3 regions of the Streptomyces sp. NPDC053755 genome follow, and region 3 is predicted to be linked to each of the others. Evidence: riboswitches for the same ligand, from Rfam matches in the RefSeq annotation. Region 3 holds a riboswitch; each other region holds the start of a gene.
What was found. Region 3 has a riboswitch for thiamine pyrophosphate ahead of thiO (glycine oxidase ThiO). Riboswitches for the same ligand answer to the same signal wherever they lie in the genome.

Region 1 (3,270 bases), on a different contig from region 3:
CTCACCGCCGGCGGATCCGGCGATGCCCAGGAGGTCGACGAGCCCGGCCCCTCCCGAAGCGTCGGCCGTGGCGTGGGGGGCCGCGGACAGGGCGAGAGCGGCCCCGGCGAGGGCGGCGGCGGCGCGTACGCGCGTGGTGTTCTTCACGCCGGGCGAACGACGTCCGACGGGGTGGGGTCACGCGCGGGCCTGGCAGGCGCCGCCACCTGGGCCGGGTGTCCCGAGCCGCGCACCGGCCGGTACGGGGCCGGGGACGGCCCACGGAGGCCCACGGCGGCAAGGGCGGCCCGCACCCGGCCCACGGCGGCCCACGGCGGCAAGGCGGCCCGAGACGGGCCGAGGCGGTCCTGGGCGCCCCGGGCCACCAGCGCGCGTCTGCGACACTGGTAGCACCATGCCCAAGCCCGGAGAACTCACTTTCGTCGCCCCCCGCGGAGCCAAGAAGCCGCCGCGGCACCTCGCCGACCTCACGCCCGCCGAGCGCAAGGAGGCCGTCGCCGCGATCGGCGAGAAGCCGTTCCGCGCCAAGCAGCTGTCCACGCACTACTTCGCGCGGTACGCCCACGACCCCGCCGAGTGGACCGACATCCCCGCCGCCTCCCGCGAGAAGCTGCAGGGCGAGCTGCTGCCCGATCTGATGTCCGTCGTCCGGCACATCTCGTGCGACGACGACACCACCCGCAAGACCCTGTGGCGGCTGCACGACGGCACGCTCGTCGAGTCCGTGCTCATGCGGTACCCCGACCGCGTCACGATGTGCATCTCCTCGCAGGCCGGCTGCGGCATGAACTGTCCGTTCTGCGCCACCGGGCAGGCCGGGCTCGACCGGAACCTGTCGACCGCCGAGATCGTGCACCAGATCGTCGACGGCATGCGGGCCCTGCGCGACGGGGAGGTCCCCGGAGGCCCCGCGCGGCTCAGCAACATCGTCTTCATGGGCATGGGCGAGCCGCTCGCGAACTACAAGCGGGTGGTCGGGGCGATCCGGCGGCTGACCGACCCCGAGCCGGACGGCCTCGGGCTCTCCCAGCGCGGCATCACCGTCTCCACCGTCGGCCTCGTGCCCGCCATGCTGCGCTTCGCCGACGAGGGCTTCAAGTGCCGGCTCGCCGTCTCCCTGCACGCCCCCGACGACGAGCTGCGCGACACCCTCGTGCCCGTCAACACGCGCTGGAAGGTCCGCGAGGTCCTCGACGCCGCCTGGGAGTACGCGGAGAAGTCCGGCCGCCGGATCTCCATCGAGTACGCCCTCATCCGGGACATCAACGACCAGGCATGGCGGGGTGACCTGCTCGGACGGCTCCTCAAGGGCAAGCGCGTCCATGTCAACCTGATCCCGCTCAACCCCACACCCGGATCCAAGTGGACCGCCTCGCGTCCCGAGGACGAGAAGGCGTTCGTCGAGGCCATCGCCTCGCACGGCGTGCCGGTGACCGTCCGCGACACCCGCGGGCAGGAGATCGACGGTGCCTGTGGACAGCTCGCGGCCTCGGAGCGCTGACCTTGTAGTCTGAGGTCGAACACATCTCCATATTCCGACAGGGGAGCGCCACAGCGCTGAGAGTGCGGTCACCGGACCGCAGACCCTCTGAACCTCGCCCAGGTCATTCTGGGTAGGAAGTTCGGTCGTTACTCGAGCTGTTGCGCCCTGCCCACCCTCGGGTGGGCAGGGCCGCGTCTCTTCCTGGTCATACCCAGGAGGAATTCCAGTGAGCACCAAGAAGACGGTGGCCGCCGCGCTCGTCGGCGCGCTCGGCGTCACCACCCTCGCCGCGTGCGGCGGCGGCGCGAGCGACAAGGGCGACGCCGCGCGCGCCCCGAAGACCGTGACCCTCGTCGGCCACGACTCCTTCAACGCCTCCAAGGAGGTGCTGGCGGAGTTCACCCGGCAGACCGGCCTCACGGTCAAGGTCCTCAAGAGCGGCGACGCCGGCGAGGCCGTCAACAAGGAGATCCTGACCAAGGGCTCCCCCCAGGGCGACGTCTTCTTCGGCGTCGACAACACCCTCCTGTCCCGCGCGCTCGACAACGGCATCTTCGTGCCGTACGAGGCGAAGGGCCTGGACCGGGTCGCCCCCGAGGCCAGGGTCGACAAGGAGAACCGGGTCACCCCGATCGACTCCGGCGACATCTGCGTCAACTACGACAAGAAGTACTTCGCGGACAAGAGGCTCACGCCCCCGCAGAGTTTCGACGACCTGGCGAAGCCCGCGTACAAGGACCTGCTCGTCGTGGAGAACCCCGAGCGGTCCTCCCCGGGCCTCGGCTTCCTCCTCGGCACCGCAGCCCGTTACGGCGACGCGGGCTGGCAGGACTACTGGAAGAAGCTCAAGGCCAACGGCGTGAAGACCGTCGACAGCTGGGAGCTCGCCTACAACCAGGAGTTCTCCGGATCCGCGGGCGGCAGGAAGGCCAAGGGCGACCGGCCGCTGGTCGTGTCGTACGCCTCCAGCCCGCCGGTCGAGGTGCTCTACTCCGAGCCGCAGCCGGCGACCGCCCCCACCGGCGTCTCCACCGGCACCTGCTTCCGGCAGACCGAGTTCGCGGGCCTCCTGAACGGGGCGAAGAACCCCGAGGGCGGCAAGAAGCTCATCGACTTCCTGATCTCCAAGAAGTTCCAGGACGACGTGCCGCTCCAGATGTTCGTCAACCCGGTGGCCAAGGACGCCACCCTGCCCGCGCTCTTCACCCGGCACGGTGTGGTGATCGACAAGCCGCACACCATGGCGCCCGAGAAGATCGCCGAGAACCGTGACCAGTGGATCCAGCAGTGGTCGTCACTCGTCCTGAAGTAGAGCCCGCCGAGGACGTGCCCGCTCGGGGCAAGCCCGCCCGGGCGGCGCGCGGGAGCGCGGCGCGGCTCGGCCTGATGGCCGTGCCCGTCGCCTTCTTCGCGCTCTTCTTCGCCTGGCCCGTCGCCTCGATCGTCGAGCGCGGAATCCGGGTGGACGGGTCGTGGCAGTTCGGCCGGTTCGGCGAGACATTGAGCCGGCCGGAGATCCTCGACGTCCTCTGGTTCACGCTGTGGCAGGCGCTCGCCTCCACCGCGCTGACCCTGCTGATCGCCCTGCCCGGCGCGTACGTCTTCGCCCGCTTCGACTTCCCCGGCAAGGCGCTGTTGCGCGCCCTCGTCACCGTGCCCTTCGTGCTGCCCACCGTCATCGTCGGCACGGCCTTCCTGGCCCTCGTCGGGCGCGGCGGGCTCCTCGACGAACAGTGGGGCGTCCGCCTCGACACCACCGTCTGGGCGATCCTCCTCGCGCACGTCTT
Region 2 (3,270 bases), on a different contig from region 3:
TCCGGACGATCTCCACGGCGACCAACTCGCTGTTGGCCACGGTGCCCACGCTGCTCTGGGCGATGGAGAACAGCAGCAGCAGGGGCAGCGCCGCACCGGCGTACGCGAGCACCAGCGTGTTCACCACCGAGGCGATGTGGTCCCGGCCGATCCGGATACCGGCCCGGTACAGCGCGCGCGGACCCATGCGCGGGTCCGCCTGGTGGAGCTCCCACACCGCCGACGTCTGCGTCACCGTCACGTCGTCGAGCACGCCGAGCGATCCGATGATGACGCCGGCGAGCAGCAGACCCGACATGTCGATGTCCGGGTAGAGGCCGTGGATCAGACCGGTGTTGTCGTCCGTGTTGCCGGACAGCGAGGCCCAGCCGATGAAGAGCGAGCCCAGCAGCCCGATCAGCAGCAGGGAGATGAGGGTGCCGAGCACCGCGACCGAGGTGCGGGCCGAAAGGCCGTGGCACATGTAGAGCGCGATGAGCATGATCGCGCTCGCGCCGACCACGGCCACCACCAGCGGGTTCGAGCCCTGCAGGATCGCCGGCAGGATGAAGAGGGTGAGCACCAGGAAGCTCACGGCGAGCGCGATCAGGGCCATCAGCCCGCGCAGTCGGCCCACGAGCACGACCGCCAGCGCGAAGATGCCGGCGAGCAGCATCATCGGGAACTTGCGGTCCACGTCGGTCACCGAATACTGCAGGTCGCGTGGGGCGTCGGGGGCGTACGCCACGATCACGCCCTGTCCCTCGCTCAGTTGCCGGGGCGCGTCCGGCTGCACGATCTCGACGAAGGTGCGTCCCCGGTCGGCGCCGCTGGTGACCTCGATCGTGGCCTTCGCGCATTGCCCCTGCCGGGCGTTGACCGCCTCGCGCCCCTGCGGGGTGGAGGTGTCGCCGGTCGGCGGCACCTGGGCGGCGTTCACGTCCTTGCAGTCGACGCGCTCGACCGAGACGACCTTGCCCTGCTCGGTCTGCCGGTCGAAGCCGACGCCGGTGCGCTCGTGCGCCGGGGCCCCGCCCGGCCACAGGACCGCGAGTCCGACGACGACGGCGGTGGCGAACGGGATCAGGACGGCGGCGATGACCTTGCGCAGGTGCCGGGAGACGGGAGCGGCGGGTCCATGGGCGTGCGCATGCGCATGGGCGTGTCCGGCAGCGTCGTGCCCGGGCTCCACGAGCCCGCGCTCCGCGTGCCCGTGCCTGCCGCGGCCGTCGCTCCGCCCGTCGCCGGCACCGCCGTTTCCGTCGCCGTTGCCAGGGGGTCCGGGGGTCTGCTGCGAGGAAGTCACCGACCGATCATCGCAAGAACGGCGGGGGCCCACTGTTCAGCACGCCCGGGTTGACGCTAGCGTGGTGGCACCTTTGCACACGCGGGAGCTCGGAGCACCGGGCTGAGAGGGCGCTGATCACCGTACGCGCGCATGACGTACGTACGGGAAGAGGCTGCGCCGACCGCCGAACCTGTTACCGGGTAATGCCGGCGTAGGGAGATCGGTCTCATGACCATTCAGGATGCACGCACGCCTGCCACCAGCCAGGACGAGCGCAAGCCCGGCTGGCACAAGGGGTACGTGGAGGGATCGCGCCCCGACCTCCGCGTACCGGTCCGCCAGGTGCACCTCACCAACGGCACGGACGTCACGCTGTACGACACGTCCGGGCCGTACACCGACCCCGCCATCGACACCGACGTACGGCGGGGCCTTGCGCCGCTGCGCGAGAACTGGATCATCGGACGGGGCGACACCGAGGAGTACGCGGGCCGCCCGGCCCGCCCCGAGGACGACGGGATCAAGCACACCTCGCCGCGCGGGGGAGGACTCAAGAACCTCGACGCGGTCTTCCCCGGCCGCCCGCGCCTGCCCCGGCGGGGCCGCGACGGCCAGGCGGTGACGCAGCTCGCGTACGCCCGCCGGGGTGAGATCACCCCGGAGATGGAGTATGTCGCCATCCGCGAGAACGTCTCCCCCGAGGTCGTCCGCGAGGAGATCGCGGCAGGTCGGGCCGTACTCCCGGCGAACGTGAACCACCCGGAGATCGAGCCGATGATCATCGGCAAGCGGTTCCTGGTGAAGGTCAACGCCAACATCGGCAACTCCGCCGTCACCTCCTCGATCGAGGAGGAGGTGGAGAAGATGACGTGGGCCACCAGGTGGGGCGCGGACACGGTCATGGACCTGTCCACCGGCCGCAACATCCACACCACCCGCGAGTGGGTGCTGCGCAACTCCCCCGTGCCGATCGGCACCGTGCCGCTCTACCAGGCCCTGGAGAAGGTCGACGGCCGGGCCGAGGAGCTGACCTGGGAGATCTACAAGGACACGGTCATCGAGCAGGCCGAGCAGGGCGTCGACTACATGACGGTCCACGCCGGCGTGCTGCTGCCGTACGTGCCGCTCACCGCCCGCCGCAAGACCGGCATCGTCTCGCGCGGCGGGTCGATCATGGCCGCCTGGTGCCTGGCGCACCACAAGGAGAACTTCCTCTACACGAACTTCGAGGAACTCTGCGACATCCTGGCGACGTACGACGTCACCTACTCGCTGGGTGACGGGCTGCGCCCCGGCTCGATCGCGGACGCCAACGACGAGGCGCAGTTCGCCGAGCTGCGGACCCTCGGCGAGCTGAACACGATCGCCAAGCGGCACAACGTCCAGACGATGATCGAGGGCCCGGGCCACGTCCCGATGCACAAGATCAAGGAGAACATCGACCTCCAGCAGGAGATCTGCGAGGAGGCGCCGTTCTACACCCTCGGCCCTCTGACCACGGACGTCGCGCCCGCCTACGACCACATCACCTCCGGCATCGGCGCCGCCATGATCGCCTGGTGGGGTACGGCGATGCTCTGCTACGTCACCCCGAAGGAGCACCTGGGCCTGCCGAACCGCGACGACGTGAAGACCGGTGTCATCACGTACAAGATCGCGGCGCACGCGGCGGACCTGGCGAAGGGGCACCCGGGGGCGCAGGAGTGGGACGACGCGCTGTCGGACGCGCGGTTCGAGTTCCGCTGGGAGGACCAGTTCAACCTGGCGCTCGACCCGGACACGGCCCGCGAGTTCCACGACGAGACGCTGCCCGCGGAGCCGGCGAAGACCGCGCACTTCTGTTCCATGTGCGGTCCGAAGTTCTGCTCGATGAAGATCTCGCAGGACATCCGGCGCGAGCACGGGGGCGACCTGAAGTCGCAGGAGATCGAGGCCGGCATGGCGGAGAAGTCGGCGGAGTTCGCCGCGGCCGGCAACCGGGTGTACCTCCCGCTGGCGGATTA
Region 3 (3,270 bases):
TTCGTCGGAGAAGCCGTCGTCCTTCAGCAGCGTCAGGGTCCCGCTGAGACCCTTGACCACCTTGTCGCCCTGAATGAAGGCGGCGGGCACCTGAAGCGCCCGGTTCTCCCCGCGGCGCACGGCGATGAGCTGGCCCTCCTTGACCAGCTGCCGCACGCGCGTCACCTCGACATCGAGCATTTCCGCGATGTCGGGGAGGTAGAGCCAGGCGGGGACGAGAGCATCGATTCTTGCGTCAATCTCGGTCACGGGAACAAGCCTGCCATCTGGGGCTGACAGTCGGAAGTCGAGCCCCGGCGAGTGTCCCCCGACGAGCGGCCGGCCCGGGCCGGGAGAGACCCGGGCGGGCCTTGGCGGGCGCTCGTCAGAGGGCGGCACCTCGCGGGCGCTCGTCAGAGGGCGGCCGCCTTCAGGGGCACGGAGGGATCGGTGGCCCGTTCGGGATCGATGCGGGCGGCCGCCTCGATCAGCTTGCGGCCCTGGGCCAGGTCACGGGGGCGTCCGACGGCCAGCAGGGCGACGAGGACGCCCTCGCGGAGCCACAGGACGGACCAGGAGGCCCCGGCGGAGTCGCCGCGGCGGACCAGCGCGTCGGTGGTGGTGTGGTGCCCCGCGTACTGGACGAAGCGGCCGAACTGCTCGGACCAGAAGTAGGGCACCGGGTCGTAGACGTCGGGGGTCTCGCCGATGATGTCGGCCGCGACCGTGCGCGGCCCCTGGAGGGCGTTGTCCCAGTGGTGGACGAGGAGCCGCTCGCCGTACCGGGCGGAGGGGAAGGAGGCGCAGTCGCCGACGGCGTAGACGTCGGGCAGGGAGGTGCGCAGCCGGTCGTCGGCGGTGACCGAGCCGCCCGCGTCGAGGGCGACGCCGGAGCCGTCGAGCCAGTCCGTGGCGGGCCGCGCGCCGATGCCGACGACGACGGCGTCGGCGGCCAGCGGCCGGCCGTCGGCCAGGACGACGCTGCCGGTCTCGACGCGTTCCACGCGCGCGCGGGTGAGCAGGGTGGCGCCGCTCTCCTCGTACCAGCGGGCCATGGGGGCGGCGACCTCGGCGGGCAGGGCGCCGGCGAGGGGCCGGTCGGCGGCCTCGACGACGGTGACGGCGCAGCCGGCCTCGCGGGCGGCGGTGGCGAACTCGGCGCCGATCCAGCCGGCGCCGACCACCACGATGTCGTGGCGCCGCTCCAGTACGGGCTTGAGCCGCGCGGCGTCGTCGAGGGTGCGCAGGAGGTGGACGCCGGGCACGCCCTCGGTGCCCGGCAGGGTGACGGGGTGGGCGCCGGTGGCGATGACCAGCACGTCGTAGGGCACGGGCCCGGCCTCGGTGTCGACCGCGTGGTCGCCGGCGCGCAGGCCGGTGACCTCGAGGCCGAGGCGCAGCTCGATGGAGAGCGCCTCGAAGTCGACGTCGAAGGCCGAGTCCTCGGCCTTGCCCAGAAGGACAGCCTTGGAGAGCGGGGGCCGGTCGTAGGGCTGGTGCGGCTCGGCGCCGATGAGGGTGACCGGACCCGCGAAGCCCTGCTCGCGCAGGGCGACGGCGGTCTGCACCCCCGCCATGCCGGCGCCCACGATCACGACATGCTGCTGTGCCTGCTTCTGCTCGCTCACCCGATCACCTTACGCAGCTGACGCGCCGTCAGGAAGGTGGCCGCTCCCTCGCGCCGGGCCGGTCCCCCACCCGGCCCGCCTGCCCCGGATGGCCCGACCCGACACGCGCGTTCCCGAGGGCGGCGCCCGCGGGCGGGAGGCTCCCTTACCGGGCCCCGACGGCTGGGGATAGTCTGACCGCCAACGTAGAGCACTCGCGGGAGCCCGGACGCACCGGGCTGAGAGGGAGGCTGGCCGGCCTCCGACCGTACGAACCTGATCCGGGTCATGCCGGCGAAGGGAGGGGCTGGACGCCCATGCCATCACGTACGTCACACGTCCGTACGTCCTCGGACGTCCTCGTCATCGGGGGCGGGATCATCGGCCTCGTCACGGCCTGGCGCGCGGCGCAGCGCGGGCTGCGGACGGCGCTGGTGGATCCGGAGCCCGGGGGCGGGGCGGCGCGGGTCGCGGCCGGCATGCTCGCCGCCGTCACCGAACTGCACTACGGCGAGGAGACCCTGCTCGGCCTCAACCTCGCCTCCGCGCGCCGCTATCCCGACTTCGTCGCCGAGCTGCGGGACGTCACCGGCCACGACGTCGGCTACCGCTCCTGCGGGACCCTCGCCGTCGCGCTGGACGCCGACGACCGGGCGCACCTGCGGGAGCTGCACGCCCTGCAGACCCGCTGCGGCCTGGAGTCGGAGTGGCTCAGCGGGCGGGAGTGCCGTCGCCTGGAGCCCATGCTGGCGCCGGGAGTCCGGGGAGGGCTGCGGGTCGACGGCGACCATCAGGTCGATCCCCGCAGGCTCGCCGACGCGCTGGTCGCCGCGTGCGAGCGGGCCGGTGTGGTCCTCCACCGGAGCGTCGCCGAGCGGCTGACGGTGGTGAGCGACCGGGCCGCGGGCGCGGTACTCGCGGACGGGACGCCTCTCGACGCCGAGCAGGTGGTCCTGGCCGCGGGGAGCCTGAGCGGCCGGCTCGGCGGCGTACCGGAGGAGGTGCTGCCGCCCGTACGCCCGGTCAAGGGGCAGGTGCTGCGGCTGCGCGTGCCGCCCGCGTACGCGCCGTTCCTGTCCCGGACGGTGCGGGCCGTGGTGCGTGGAAGCCACGTCTATCTGGTGCCGCGCGAGAACGGCGAGCTGGTCGTCGGGGCGACCAGTGAGGAGCTGGGCTGGGACACCACCGTCACGGCGGGCGGGGTGTACGAGCTGCTGCGCGACGCGCACGAGCTGGTGCCGGGCATCACCGAGCTGCCGCTCACCGAGACCCGGGCGGGTCTGCGGCCCGGGTCTCCGGACAACGCGCCGCTGCTGGGCCCGAGCGCGCTGCCCGGGCTCCATCTGGCCACCGGCCACTACCGCAACGGGGTGCTGCTCACCCCCGTCACCGGCGACGCCATGGCGGAGGTGCTGACCACCGGCACGCTCCCGGACGAGGCCCGCCCCTTCACCCCCCGCCGCTTCTCTCCCGTACGTCTGGAGCAGCCCGCATGAACGTGCTGAACGTGTCCGTGAACGGGGAGCCGCGCGAGCTCGCGGGCCCCGTCTCGCTCGACGTCCTCGTGGCCACCCTGACCTCGGCGCCGTCGGGGGTGGCCGCGGCCGTCAACGAGACCGTCGTGCCGCGCGGCCAGTGGCCCGCGACCGTCCTCGGCGACGGTGACCGGGTCGAGGTCCTCACC

Region 1: linked by a shared signal. The riboswitch ahead of AB0K65_RS26245 (thiamine ABC transporter substrate-binding protein) and the one ahead of thiO (glycine oxidase ThiO) in region 3 are both predicted to bind thiamine pyrophosphate.
Region 2: linked by a shared signal. The riboswitch ahead of thiC (phosphomethylpyrimidine synthase ThiC) and the one ahead of thiO (glycine oxidase ThiO) in region 3 are both predicted to bind thiamine pyrophosphate.

What each region holds. Positions count from the first base shown of each region.
Region 1 covers NZ_JBFASK010000033.1:42,141-45,410, reverse strand. The annotation lists gene AB0K65_RS26255 (hypothetical protein) at 1-147, opposite strand, end outside; gene rlmN (23S rRNA (adenine(2503)-C(2))-methyltransferase RlmN) at 395-1,501, shown strand; TPP riboswitch at 1,531-1,638, shown strand; gene AB0K65_RS26245 (thiamine ABC transporter substrate-binding protein) at 1,710-2,795, shown strand; gene AB0K65_RS26240 (iron ABC transporter permease) at 2,870-3,270, shown strand, end outside.
Region 2 covers NZ_JBFASK010000001.1:475,947-479,216, forward strand. The annotation lists gene AB0K65_RS02135 (YibE/F family protein) at 1-1,171, opposite strand, end outside; TPP riboswitch at 1,357-1,502, shown strand; gene thiC (phosphomethylpyrimidine synthase ThiC) at 1,496-3,270, shown strand, end outside.
Region 3 covers NZ_JBFASK010000023.1:29,253-32,522, forward strand. The annotation lists gene AB0K65_RS21810 (Rv2175c family DNA-binding protein) at 1-249, opposite strand, end outside; gene AB0K65_RS21815 (FAD/NAD(P)-binding oxidoreductase) at 393-1,607, opposite strand; TPP riboswitch at 1,794-1,906, shown strand; gene thiO (glycine oxidase ThiO) at 1,904-3,082, shown strand; gene thiS (sulfur carrier protein ThiS) at 3,079-3,270, shown strand, end outside.